DNA from 3 places in the Streptomyces sp. NBC_01142 genome. Region 1 is predicted to be linked to each of the others. Evidence: predicted binding sites of a transcription regulator. Region 1 holds the regulator's gene; each other region holds the start of a gene.
What was found. The regulator HrcA, encoded in region 1, represses chaperone genes, less so after heat shock. The targets are predictions, from matches to a motif close to TTNGCACTCNGNNNNNCNGAGTGCNAA.
Positions count from the first base shown of each region.

Region 2: groES (co-chaperone GroES) is a predicted target of HrcA. The motif match lies at 1,851-1,877, and genes of this name have one in related genera.
Region 3: groL (chaperonin GroEL) is a predicted target of HrcA. The motif match lies at 2,328-2,354, and genes of this name have one in related genera.

Region 1 covers NZ_JAPEOR010000002.1:1,540,963-1,545,241, reverse strand. The annotation lists gene OG883_RS24540 (Uma2 family endonuclease) at 1-53, shown strand, start outside; gene OG883_RS24535 (DUF3097 domain-containing protein) at 70-894, opposite strand; gene OG883_RS24530 (MBL fold metallo-hydrolase) at 905-1,636, opposite strand; gene hrcA (heat-inducible transcriptional repressor HrcA) at 1,813-2,835, shown strand; gene dnaJ (molecular chaperone DnaJ) at 2,836-3,972, shown strand.
Region 2 covers NZ_JAPEOR010000001.1:481,394-485,672, reverse strand. The annotation lists gene groL (chaperonin GroEL) at 1-1,261, opposite strand, end outside; gene groES (co-chaperone GroES) at 1,396-1,704, opposite strand; gene OG883_RS02505 (polysaccharide deacetylase family protein) at 2,039-2,983, opposite strand; gene OG883_RS02500 (methyltransferase domain-containing protein) at 3,074-4,252, shown strand.
Region 3 covers NZ_JAPEOR010000002.1:2,699,547-2,703,825, forward strand. The annotation lists gene OG883_RS29740 (RNA polymerase sigma factor) at 1-284, opposite strand, end outside; gene groL (chaperonin GroEL) at 578-2,200, opposite strand; gene OG883_RS29750 (cold-shock protein) at 2,520-2,723, opposite strand; gene OG883_RS29755 (MoaD/ThiS family protein) at 3,185-3,460, opposite strand; gene thrC (threonine synthase) at 3,508-4,279, opposite strand, start outside.

The DNA.
Region 1 (4,279 bases):
TGCTCGATCTGACCCTGGAGACGTCCGGGTTCCGGACCCTTCCGCGTCTCTAGTCCGGTCCGGTCCGGTCTAGTCCGGCGCCGTCACGAAGTCGATCAGCTCCTCGACCCTCCCCAGCAGCTCCGGCTCCAGATCCCGGTAGGAGTGGACCCGGGACAGGATGTGCTGCCAGGCCGCGCCCGTGTTCTCGGGCCAGCCCAGGGCACGGCACACCCCCGTCTTCCAGTCCTGGCCCCGCGGCACCACCGGCCATGCGCGGATCCCCACCGACGACGGCTTCACCGCCTCCCACACGTCGATGTACGGATGGCCCACGACCAGCGCGTGGTCGCCGGCGACCTGGCCCGCGATACGGGACTCCTTCGAGCCGGGAACCAGATGGTCCACCAGCACCCCCAGGCGCGCGTCCGGGCCGGGGGCGAAGTCCGCGACGATCGACGGCAGGTCGTCGATGCCCTCCAGGTACTCCACGACCACACCCTCGATCCGCAGATCGTCTCCCCAGACCCGCTCCACCAGCTCCGCGTCGTGGCGGCCCTCGACATAGATACGGCCGGCGCGCGCCACCCGGGCCCGTGCTCCCGGGACCGCGACCGAGCCGGAGGCCGTACGGGCCGGCCGGACCGACGCAGGAGCTGCCGCCGTGGGGCGGACCAGGGTCACCACCCGGCCCTCCAGCAGGAAGCCGCGCGGGACCAGCGGGAAGACCCGGTGCTTGCCGAAGCGGTCCTCCAGCGTGACCGTCGGGCCCTCCGCCGTCTTCTCCGTACGGATCACCGCACCGCAGAAGCCCGTGCCCACGTCCTCCACGACCAGATCGGGATCGGCCGGGACCTCGGGGGCGGGCTGCGACTTCTTCCAGGGCGGGGTCAAATCCGGGCTGTAGCTGCGCATTTGGCCGACGCTACGATACGCCGAAGCGCGCCGCCAGCACATCCCGCTGCGCGCGTACGAACGCCGCGTCGACCGCGGCTCCGTGCCCGGGGACGTACACCGCGTCCTCGCCCCCCAGGGAGAGCAGCCGGTCGAGCGCCGCCGGCCAGCGGGACGGGATCGCGTCCGGGCCCGCCTGCGGTTCGCCCGACTCCTCCACCAGATCGCCGCAGAAGACGACCTCCGGGCTTCCCGGGCCGCCCGGCACCAGCACCGCCAGATCGTGCCCGGAGTGACCGGGGCCGACATTGGCCAGCAATACCTGGCGCCCGCCCAGCTCCAGCGTCCACTCGCCGCACACCAGATGGTGCGGCACCACCAGCACGTCGATGGCCTCGGCGGCCGCGGACAGAGGGACCCCGTGCCGTACGGCGGTGTCGCGGATCTCCTCCCGTTCCCGTCTCATCAGCGCATCCACGCCCACCGCGCCGTAGACCTCTGCCCCCGAGAACGCCGCGGTGCCCAGCACATGGTCGAAGTGGGGGTGGCTCAGTGCGATATGCGTCACCCGGCGGCCGCCCAGCAGTGCCTGTGCCTGGGCGCGGAGCTCGGCGCCCTCACGGACCGTGGAGCCCGTGTCGTACAGGAGGACGGCGTCCTCACCGGCGATCAATCCGATGGTCGCGTCCCAGATCGGCATGCGGCGACGGCCCACCCCGTCGGCCAACCGCTCCCAGCCGAAGTCTTCCCAACTGACGTCCATACCGCGACGCTATCGGCAACGACCAGCGGCGTCGCGGTAGCGTGATCGGTCGCCCCGGCTGCCCGCCCTTGCTGGGGGAGTACCCCTCGGCCGTACACTGGCCGGGGAGAATGCTGGCACTCGGATCTATCGAGTGCCAGGCAGTCGCCGAGGAACCACAGCTGGAGGTGTGCGCGGTGCTCAGCGAACGCAGACTCGAAGTGCTGCGCGCCATCGTCCAGGACTATGTCGGCACCGAGGAGCCCGTCGGCTCCAAGGCCTTGACCGAGCGGCACAAGCTCGGTGTGTCTCCGGCGACGGTCCGTAACGACATGGCAGTGCTGGAGGAGGAAGGGTTCATCGCCCAGCCTCATACGAGTGCCGGGCGGATCCCCACCGACAAGGGATACCGGCTCTTCGTCGACAAGCTGGCGGGCGTCAAGCCGCTGTCGTCGCCCGAGCGCCGCGCCATCCAGAACTTCCTGGACGGAGCGGTGGACCTGGATGACGTGGTGGGCCGTACGGTACGGCTGCTGGCGCAGCTGACCAGGCAGGTCGCCGTCGTCCAGTACCCCTCGCTGACCCGGTCCACGGTCCGGCACGTGGAGCTTCTCTCCCTCGCGCCCGCCCGTCTGATGCTCGTGCTCATCACGGACACCGGCCGGGTCGAACAGCGCATGATCGACTGCCCCGCGCCCTTCGGCGAGACCTCGCTCGCCGACCTGCGGGCCCGGCTCAACAGCCGGGTCGTCGGCCGCCGCTTCGCGGATGTGCCGCAGCTGGTGCAGGACCTTCCCGACTCCTTCGAGCCGGAGGACCGCGGCACCGTCTCCACGGTGCTCGCGATCCTGCTCGAAACCCTGGTCGAGGAGACCGAGGAGCGGCTGGTGATCGGCGGCACCGCCAATCTGACCCGCTTCGGGCACGACTTCCCGCTGACCATCCGGCCGGTGCTGGAAGCGCTGGAGGAGCATGTGGTGCTTCTCCGGCTGCTCGGCGAAGCCAATGACTCGGGCATGGGCATGACCGTACGTATCGGTCATGAGAATGCCCACGAGGGCCTCAACTCCACTTCCGTGGTCGCCGTCGGCTACGGTTCGGGCGACGAGGCAGTTGCCAAACTCGGCGTGGTCGGACCGACCCGCATGGACTACCCCGGAACGATGGGAGCGGTACGCGCAGTGGCACGTTACGTCGGACAGATCCTGGCGGAGTCCTAAGTGGCCACCGACTACTACGCCGTACTCGGCGTACGCCGCGACGCATCCCAGGACGAGATCAAGAAGGCCTTCCGCCGGCTCGCCCGTGAGCTCCACCCGGATGTGAATCCGGACCCGAAGACGCAGGAGCGCTTCAAGGAGATCAACGCGGCGTACGAGGTGCTGTCGGACCCGCAGAAGAAGCAGGTCTACGACCTCGGCGGCGACCCGCTGTCCCAGGCGGGCGGCGGTGGCGCGGGTGGCTTCGGAGCCGGTGGCTTCGGGAACTTCTCCGACATCATGGATGCCTTCTTCGGGACGGCGTCGCAGCGGGGGCCCAGGTCGCGTACGCGACGGGGCCAGGACGCCATGATCCGTCTGGAGATCGAGCTCAGCGAGGCGGCCTTCGGTACGACGAAGGACATACAGGTCGACACCGCTGTGGTCTGTACGACCTGCAGCGGCGAGGGCGCTGCGCCGGGTACCTCGGCGCAGACCTGCGACATGTGCCGCGGCCGCGGTGAGGTCTCGCAGGTGACGCGGTCCTTCCTGGGCCAGGTCATGACCTCGCGGCCGTGCCCGCAGTGCCAGGGCTTCGGCACGGTCGTGCCGACGCCGTGCCCGGAGTGTGCGGGTGACGGGCGTATCCGCTCGCGCCGCACGCTGACGGTGAAGATCCCGGCGGGCGTCGACAACGGCACGCGGATCCAGCTCGCGGGCGAGGGCGAGGTCGGCCCGGGCGGTGGCCCCGCGGGTGATCTGTACGTCGAGATCCACGAACTGCCGCACCCGGTCTTCCAGCGGCGCGGCGACGATCTGCACTGCACGGTGACGATTCCGATGACGGCGGCGGCGCTGGGCACGAAGTGCCCGCTGGAGACGCTCGACGGCGTGGAGGAGATCGACATCCGCCCGGGCACACAGTCGGGCCAGTCGATCCCGCTGCACGGGCGCGGCATCACGCATCTGCGGGGCGGCGGGCGTGGCGACCTGATCGTGCACGTCGAGGTGACGACGCCGACGAAGATGGACGCGGACCAGGAGCGACTGCTGCGGGATCTGGCGAAGCTGCGGGGCGAGGAGCGGCCGACGGGCCAGTTCCAGCCGGGGCAGCAGGGGCTGTTCTCGCGGCTGAAGGACGCGTTCAACGGCCGGTAGGCGGGAGTACGGGTGGCGGGTGGCGGGCAGGCGCGGGTCCTCCCGCGCCGGGCCCGCCTGACGGCGGCGGCTTGTGACGCGCCCGGGTCGACGCCCGCGCCTGCCTGACGGCGGCTCGCCTCGTCGGCGCCCGCGCCTGGGCCTGCCTGACGGTGGCCTGTGATTCCCACCCGCACTGCCCGTGTTGAGTAGCGGGGCAGGCGCGGGTCCTCCCGCGCCGCGTTGGTGCCCGCGCGCCTGACGGCGGCCTGTGACGTACCCGGGTCGGCGCCCGCGCCTGGGCCTGCCTGACGGTGGCCTGTGATTC
Region 2 (4,279 bases), on a different contig from region 1:
GGACGAGCGCGGAGCCACCACCGGAGACGATGCCCTCCTCGACCGCGGCGCGGGTCGCGGAGATGGCGTCCTCCAGACGGTGCTTCTTCTCCTTCAGCTCCACCTCGGTGGCGGCGCCGACCTTGATCACGCACACGCCGCCGGCCAGCTTCGCGAGGCGCTCCTGGAGCTTCTCGCGGTCCCAGTCGGAGTCCGTGGACTCGATCTCGGCCTTGATCTGGTTGATGCGGCCGACGACGTCCTCGTGGTTGCCGCCACCGTCGACGATGACGGTGTCGTCCTTGGAGACGGTCACGCGGCGGGCGGTACCCAGCACGTCCAGGCCGGCCTGGTCGAGCTTGAGGCCGACCTCCTCGGCGATGACGGTGGCGCCGGTGAGGGCGGCCATGTCACCGAGCATCGCCTTGCGGCGGTCGCCGAAGCCGGGGGCCTTGACAGCCACCGCGTTGAAGGTGCCGCGGATCTTGTTCACGACCAGGGTCGACAGGGCCTCGCCCTCGACGTCCTCGGCGATGATCAGCAGCGGCTTGGAGCCACCCGCCTGGATGACCTTCTCCAGCAGCGGCAGCAGGTCCTGGATGGAGCCGATCTTGCCCTGGTGGATCAGGATGTACGGGTCGTCGAGGACGGCCTCCATACGCTCCTGGTCGGTCACCATGTACGGGGACAGGTAGCCCTTGTCGAAGGCCATGCCCTCGGTGAAGTCGAGCTCCAGGCCGAAGGCGTTGGACTCCTCGACGGTGATGACACCGTCCTTGCCGACCTTGTCCATGGCCTCGGCGATGAGCTGACCGACCTGCTGGTCCTGCGCGGAGAGCGCAGCGACGGCGGCGATGTCGGCCTTGTCCTCGATCGGGCGGGCGGTCGCGAGGAGCTCGTCGGACACGGCCTTGACCGCGGCGTCGATGCCCTTCTTCAGGGAGGCCGGGGACGCGCCCGCGGCAACGTTGCGCAGGCCCTCGCGGACCAGCGCCTGGGCCAGCACGGTGGCGGTGGTGGTGCCGTCACCCGCGATGTCGTTGGTCTTGGTCGCCACCTCCTTCACGAGCTGGGCGCCCAGGTTCTCGTACGGGTCGTCGAGCTCGACCTCGCGGGCGATGGTGACACCGTCGTTGGTGATGGTGGGGGCGCCGAACTTCTTGTCGATGACGACATTGCGGCCGCGGGGGCCGATCGTCACCTTCACCGTGTCGGCAAGCTTGTTGACGCCGCGCTCAAGGGCGCGACGGGCGTCCTCGTCGAACTTCAGAATCTTCGCCATGGGAGCTTCTCTGTCCTCTCAAACGAACTGCGCCCCTGGGCACCCGGCTACATATGTCGCGGGGGCCAGGGGCGCAGATCATCAATGCAAACTGGGGTGCGGAGACTTCTGGGGGGCGACCCCCAGACCCCGACCTACTTCTCGACGATCGCGAGAACGTCGCGAGCCGAGAGGACGAGGTACTCCTCGCCGTTGTACTTGACTTCGGTGCCGCCGTACTTGCTGTACAGCACGACATCGCCGACGTTCACGTCGAGCGGAAGCCGCTCGCCGTTCTCGAAGCGACCCGGGCCCACCGCAAGGACGACGCCCTCCTGGGGCTTCTCCTTCGCAGTGTCCGGGATGACCAGGCCAGAGGCCGTGGTCTGCTCGGCGTCGAGCGGCTGGACCACAATGCGGTCCTCGAGCGGCTTGATGGCAACCTTGGAGCTGGCGGTCGTCACGATCCGACCTCCCCCTTCGGAGATCTCACGGGGTTAACTGTCTGAGGTGGCGACCAGGTGGATCCGTCGTCGCGGGTGCCGGACCTGCCCGTCGCTGTGTTGGCACTCTCCAGTGGGGAGTGCCAGACCTGAGACTATGACCGCGATTAGCACTCGGTCAAGCGGAGTGCCAATAAGTGCCGTGGCGTCGGTTCGATCTCGATACGGACAACGGGGGTCCGGGCGACTTGGTTCCGTACGACGGCGCGGGCGTGTCCTGCCCCAGAAGCGGGCGTGTCCTGCCCCAGAAGCGCACCGGCTGCCGGCATTCCGGCCGGCAGCCGGTGCGCTCGCCTCATACGTAGTCCTCCAGCCTTGCCACCGCGTAGCCCTTGCCGGTGACCGTCTTCATGACCCGGCGGATCATGTCGGGCATCGAGCCCTCCCAGTCCCCCTTGCCACGGAAGTGAGTGAGGATGATGTCGCCGGGATGCAGATCCCGGTCCCACTCGCGCCACTCCATGTGATCAGGGAACGCCTCGGCGGCCCACAGGGGCACGGCCTTGACGCCGCACGACCGGGCAGCGCGCAGGGTGTCCTCGTTGTAGTTGCCGTACGGCGGACGGAAGAGCGGGGGCCGCTTCCCGTACCGCCGCTCGATCTTGTCCTGCTGACCGCAGATCTCCCGCTTCTGCGCCTTGTACGAAAGGCCGGGCAGGTAGCGGTGGTTGAGGGTGTGGTTGTGCAGGGAGACCCCGCGGTCCTGCATCTCCTCGAAGTAGCCGTAGTTGTCGTTGATCACGTAATCGCTGAGGAAGGCGCTGTACGGGAGCTGCAGATCGGACATCATCCGCAGCAGGTCGGGGTCCTTCTCCGCGCCGTCGTCGATGGTCAGGAAGACGACTTTTTCCTTGACCGGCACGGTGGTGAAGACGGGCGGCAGGTCCTCCGCGTCCTCGATCTCGAACCCCTTGCGGGTGGTGATCTCGGGTTTGACGGCGGGCGGCATGGGCGCGGCGAGCGGCGTCTTCGCCAGGCCCCACTTCCTGGCGGCGACGGCGCGTGCCTTCTGCGCGCGCTTGACCTTCTTCACATACCCGGAGAGCGCGCCGGACGGACCCTCCGGCGCCTGCTTCTGCGCCTGCTTCTGCGCCTGCTGACCGGGTGCGGGCTTCGCGCCGGCAGAACCGTCCGAGGAACCGGCCGCACAGCTGGAGCCGAGGGCAGCGACGACGAGCGCGGCCAGGATCGCACGACCCCGGTATGCGGGATTCTTTACGTTTTGTCTGACTAGCTGCATGGCGCCGCATCCTGTCAGCGCGGAGCCCCGGCTCCGGGCCGACACCGCGACCGGAGGCGCACCATCCCCCGCCTGGCCCACAATGGGCCGGTGAACGACCTCGACGCCCTCGGCTCCTTCTCCGCACTCCGCACCGGCGAGGGCCGGGCACTGCTCGCCGAGCTGCGCGACTACGACCCCGCCCAGGAACTGGCCGTAGCCACCCGGCTGCGCCGCGACCACCCGGCGGAACTGGTCTCCGCAGCTCTCGGACAGGCGCGGCTGCGGCAGCGCGCGGTGCCGAAGTTCGGCGCCGAGGACGCCGGGCGGATGTTCTTCACCCCCAACGGCGTCGAGCAGGCGACCCGCTCCTCGGTCGCCGCATACCGCGCGGGGCGCTTCGCCGCCCTGGGCGTACGCAGCGTGGCCGACCTGTGCAGCGGCATCGGCGGCGATGCGATCGCGCTCGCCCGGGCGGGTATCTCGGTCCTCGCGGTGGACCGGGACCCACTGACGGCCGAAGTCGCACGTGCAAACGCGGAAGCGCTCGGCCTCGCGGACCTCATCGAGGTCCGGTGCGCGGATGTCACGGAGACCGACACGGCCGCGTACGACGCGGTGTTCGTGGACCCGGCGCGGCGCGGCGGCCGGGGGCGGATCTTCGACCCGGAGGCGTACTCCCCGCCCCTCTCCTGGGCGATCGGCGCGGCCCGCACCCGCCCCCACGCCGCCCTCAAGATCGCCCCCGGCATCCCGCACGAGGCTGTCCCGGAGGAAGCCGGGGCGGAGTGGATCTCGGACGGCGGCGACGTGAAGGAGGCGGTGCTCTGGTTCGGTACGACGCCGGGCACGATCACCGCGACCCTGCTGCCGGGCCCACGCTCACTGACCGGCCGCGGCCTGCCCGACCCGGCGGTCCGCACCGTCGGCCGCTTCCTGTACGAACCCGATGGCGCGGTGATCCGCGCCCATCTGGTCGCCGAGGTCGCCGAGGAGCTGTCCGGCGGGCTGATCGACGACACGATCGCGTACATCACGGCGGACGAGCTGCGGCCGACGCCGTACGCCACCGCCTACGAGATCACCGACGAGCTCCCCTTCAACCTCAAGAAGCTGAAGGCCCTGCTGCGGGAGCGCGAGGTCGGCGTCCTGACGGTGAAGAAGCGCGGCTCGGCGGTGGAGCCGGAGGAGCTGCGGCGCAAGGTGAAGCCGCAGGGGCGGAACGCCGCGACGGTGTTCCTGACGCGGGTGGCGGGGGCGCCGACGATGCTGATCGGACGTCCGGCGTAAGCCGTCCCACCGTTCCAGCTTGCGGGT
Region 3 (4,279 bases), 1.2 Mb from region 1:
TCCCGGTGCGGGGCGGGGAGACGGTCGAGGGTGTCGAGAACGGTGGAGTCCTGTACGGCCGCCGGCATACGGTCCAGCTCTTCGCCGATACGGCCGTGCAGCTCTCTCAGACGTGCCATGGCGCGGTAGTGGTTGCTCAGCAGGTTGCGGGCGGTGACGAAGAGCCGGCCCGCCGAGCTGTCTCCGCCGCCGAGGGCGTGCTCCCACGCGATCCGGAAGACCTCCGCGGTGACTTCCTCCGCCGCACTTCGGTCGCCCACTCTTCGGTAGACGAAGGCGGACACGCGAGGGTACTCACGAACGTACAAGGCCGTGAACCGCGCGGCGCGGTCCCGGTCGCTCCCGGTCTGAATGCTCTCCACACCCTGTATATGTCATGCGCCTGGCAGATCCTTACAGCGCACTCTCCTCTCTCCTCACCCTCCTCACGCCTCGTCACCTCACCTGCCCGGCAGGGCCGTTGGCCGTCGGTCGTCAGTCGTTGGCCGTGCACGCGCGTCCGAAAACGCCCGAGGGCGGCACCCCCCTGGAAGTGGGGGTGCCGCCCTCGGTCAGGACCGGGTCCGAGCCGTCAGGCTCAGAAGTCCATGTCACCGCCCGGCATGCCGCCGCCCGCGGGGGCACCGGCCTTCTCGGGCTTGTCGGCGATAACAGCCTCGGTGGTGAGGAACAGCGCCGCGATGGAGGCCGCGTTCTGCAGAGCAGAGCGGGTCACCTTCGCGGGGTCGATGATGCCCTCGGCGATCATGTCGACGTACTCGCCGGTCGCGGCGTTCAGGCCGTGGCCGACAGGCAGGTTGCGCACCTTCTCGACGATGACGCCACCCTCGAGACCACCGTTGACGGCGATCTGCTTGAGCGGGGCCTCCAGCGCGAGCTTCACGGCGTTCGCGCCGGTCGCCTCGTCGCCCGTGAGCTCGAGCTTCTCGAAGACCGAGGAAGCCTGGAGCAGAGCCACGCCACCACCGGCGACGATGCCCTCCTCGACGGCGGCCTTGGCGTTGCGCACCGCGTCCTCGATGCGGTGCTTGCGCTCCTTGAGCTCCACCTCGGTCGCCGCGCCGGCCTTGATGACGGCCACGCCGCCGGCCAGCTTCGCGAGGCGCTCCTGGAGCTTCTCGCGGTCGTAGTCCGAGTCGGAGTTCTCGATCTCGGCACGGATCTGGTTGACGCGACCCTGAACCTGGTCGCTCTCACCGGCACCGTCGACGATCGTGGTCTCGTCCTTGGTGATGACGACCTTGCGGGCGCGGCCCAGCAGGTCCAGGCCGGCGTTCTCGAGCTTGAGACCGACCTCCTCGGAGATGACCGTGCCGCCCGTGAGGATGGCGATGTCGTTGAGCATGGCCTTGCGGCGGTCACCGAAGCCCGGGGCCTTGACGGCGACGGACTTGAAGGTGCCACGGATCTTGTTGACGACCAGGGTCGACAGGGCCTCGCCCTCGACGTCCTCCGCGATGATCAGCAGCGGCTTGCCGGACTGCATGACCTTCTCGAGCAGCGGAAGGAGGTCCTTCACGTTGCCGATCTTGGAGTTGACGATCAGGACGTACGGGTCGTCGAGCGACGCCTCCATACGCTCCATGTCGGTGGCGAAGTACGCCGAGATGTAGCCCTTGTCAAAGCGCATACCCTCGGTGAGCTCGAGCTCCAGACCGAAGGTCTGGGACTCCTCGACGGTGATGACGCCTTCCTTGCCGACCTTGTCCATGGCCTCGGCGATGAGCTCGCCGATCTGGGTGTCGGCGGCGGAGATGGAGGCGGTCGAAGCGATCTGCTCCTTGGTCTCCACGTCCTTGGCCTGCTCGAGCAGGGCACCGGAGACGGCCTCGACGGCCTTCTCGATACCGCGCTTGAGGGCCATCGGGTTGGCGCCGGCGGCCACGTTGCGCAGGCCCTCGCGGACGAGCGCCTGGGCCAGGACGGTCGCGGTGGTCGTACCGTCACCGGCGACGTCGTCCGTCTTCTTGGCGACTTCCTTGACCAGCTCGGCGCCGATCTTCTCGTACGGGTCCTCGAGCTCGATCTCCTTGGCGATGGAAACACCATCGTTGGTGATCGTGGGGGCGCCCCACTTCTTCTCGAGGACGACGTTGCGGCCCTTGGGGCCAAGGGTGACCTTGACGGCGTCGGCGAGCTGGTTCATCCCGCGCTCGAGACCGCGCCGTGCCTCCTCGTCGAACGCGATGATCTTGGCCATGTGAAGTGGTCCTCCCGGACTGGGGTGGATTGCTCCGGACCGCGCTGGCGCCCGCGACGGACGGCCTGAGAGCCGTACGGTTCCTTGCCCCGGCGGCTCTTCGGGCCTCACCGACCCGGTCCTTAAGTTGTCACTCTCACCTGCAGAGTGCTAACGCCAATGATTAGCACTCGACCCATGAGAGTGCAAGCGGCTCTCACGGACCGGCGGCGGTCGGCAGACAGTCCGCAGACGGTCCGCAGACGCACGAGGGGCCCGCATCCCTGGTGGGATGCGGGCCCCTCGGCGTGAGTGCGTCGGTGGCCGATCGCGCCGAGAATCAGACGGCGAGCTTGACCATGTCCGCCTGCGGACCCTTCTGGCCCTGCGAGATCTCGAATTCGACTCGCTGACCCTCTTCAAGGGTGCGGTACCCATCCATCTGGATCGCGCTGTAGTGGACGAAAACATCCGCACCACCGTCGACCGCGATGAAGCCGTACCCCTTCTCCGCGTTGAACCACTTGACGGTGCCCTGAGCCATGCCTAACTCCCCTATTACTGGCCCTTGCGCAGGACCGCACTTCGCGGACCCGGGTCAGACCTCACCCCGACAGGAGGGGTGTGCGCCGGAACGCGTCGACCGCGGCTGAATGTATCTGCCCAACTGCCCTCTGCAACAGGTCAGTCGGACGAGAAATCCGAGCACGCGAGAACGGATTATTACGCTGAATTCAGTGAATTCCGGGGCAAGTCGGGCCCGGCAAATGACGCCTAAGAGGCAATTCGATCGCGTACTTTGGCTGCTTCTTGTCGCGCCCGGGCGCATTCTCATATGCGCGCGGCACAAGCAGCGGAGGGGGCTTCCCCAACTGTACCGCGCTCAACCATACAGAATTGCCCCCTCCGCTTCTCTTGCGGAGGGGGCAATTCGTATAACTCTGCGTAGCATCCGTCGGGGCCGCGCTTGAGGCGCGTGAGGCTCCTGAGGCGCCTGAGGGGGGATCAGCCTCCGGCAACGGCCGGGATGATCGAGACGCCGGCCCCGTCCGGGGTCGCGGTCTCCAGACCCTGCTCGAAGCGCACATCGTCGTCATTGACGTACACGTTCACGAAGCGGCGCAGCTTGCCCTGGTCGTCCAGGACGCGTGCGGCGATACCGGTGTGGTTCTTCTCCAGGTCCGCGATCACCTCGGAGAGGGTCTCGCCCTGAGCCGGAACCTCGGCCTTGCCGCCCGTGTACGTGCGGAGAATGGTGGGGATGCGGACGTTGACGCTCATGGTGCGTGCCTTCCTTGAGTCTCAGGAGTCCGGGGAGTCCCGGGTGGTCAGCGGGCCAGGCCGGCGTCGCGGAACGCGTCCAGGCTGGGGCGGATCGTCGCGGTCGGACCGGTCGTCGGCGCCACCGCGTCCAGCGTCTTGAGCCCGTCGCCGGTGTTGAGGACGACGGTGGTGAGCGTCGGGTCGAGCACGCCCGCGTCGATCAGCTTCTTGGTGACACCCACGGTCACGCCGCCGGCGGTCTCCGCGAAGATGCCCTCGGTGCGGGCCAGCAGCTTGATCGCGTCGACGATCTGCTCGTCGTCGACGTCCTCGACCGCACCGCCGGTGCGGCGCGCGATGTCCAGCACGTACGGACCGTCGGCCGGGTTGCCGATCGCCAGCGACTTGGCGATGGTGTCCGGCTTCTGGGGCCGTACGACGTCGTGCCCGGCCTTGAAGGCCGTCGACACCGGCGAGCAGCCCTCCGCCTGGGCGCCGAAGATCTTGTACGGCTTGTCCTCGACCAGCCCGAGCCTGATCAGCTCCTGCAGACCCTTGTCGATCTTCGTGAGCTGCGAGCCGGAGGCGATCGGGATCACGATCTGGTCGGGCAGCTGCCAGCCGAGCTGCTCGCAGATCTCGTACGCCAGCGTCTTGGAGCCCTCGCCGTAGTACGGGCGGAGGTTGACGTTGACGAAGCCCCAGCCCTCGCCGAGCGGGTCGCCGATGAGCTCGGAGCAGAAGCGGTTGACGTCGTCGTAGTTGCCCTCGATGCCGACCAGCTCACCGCCGTACACCGCGGCCATGACGACCTTGCCCTGCTCCAGGTCGTGCGGG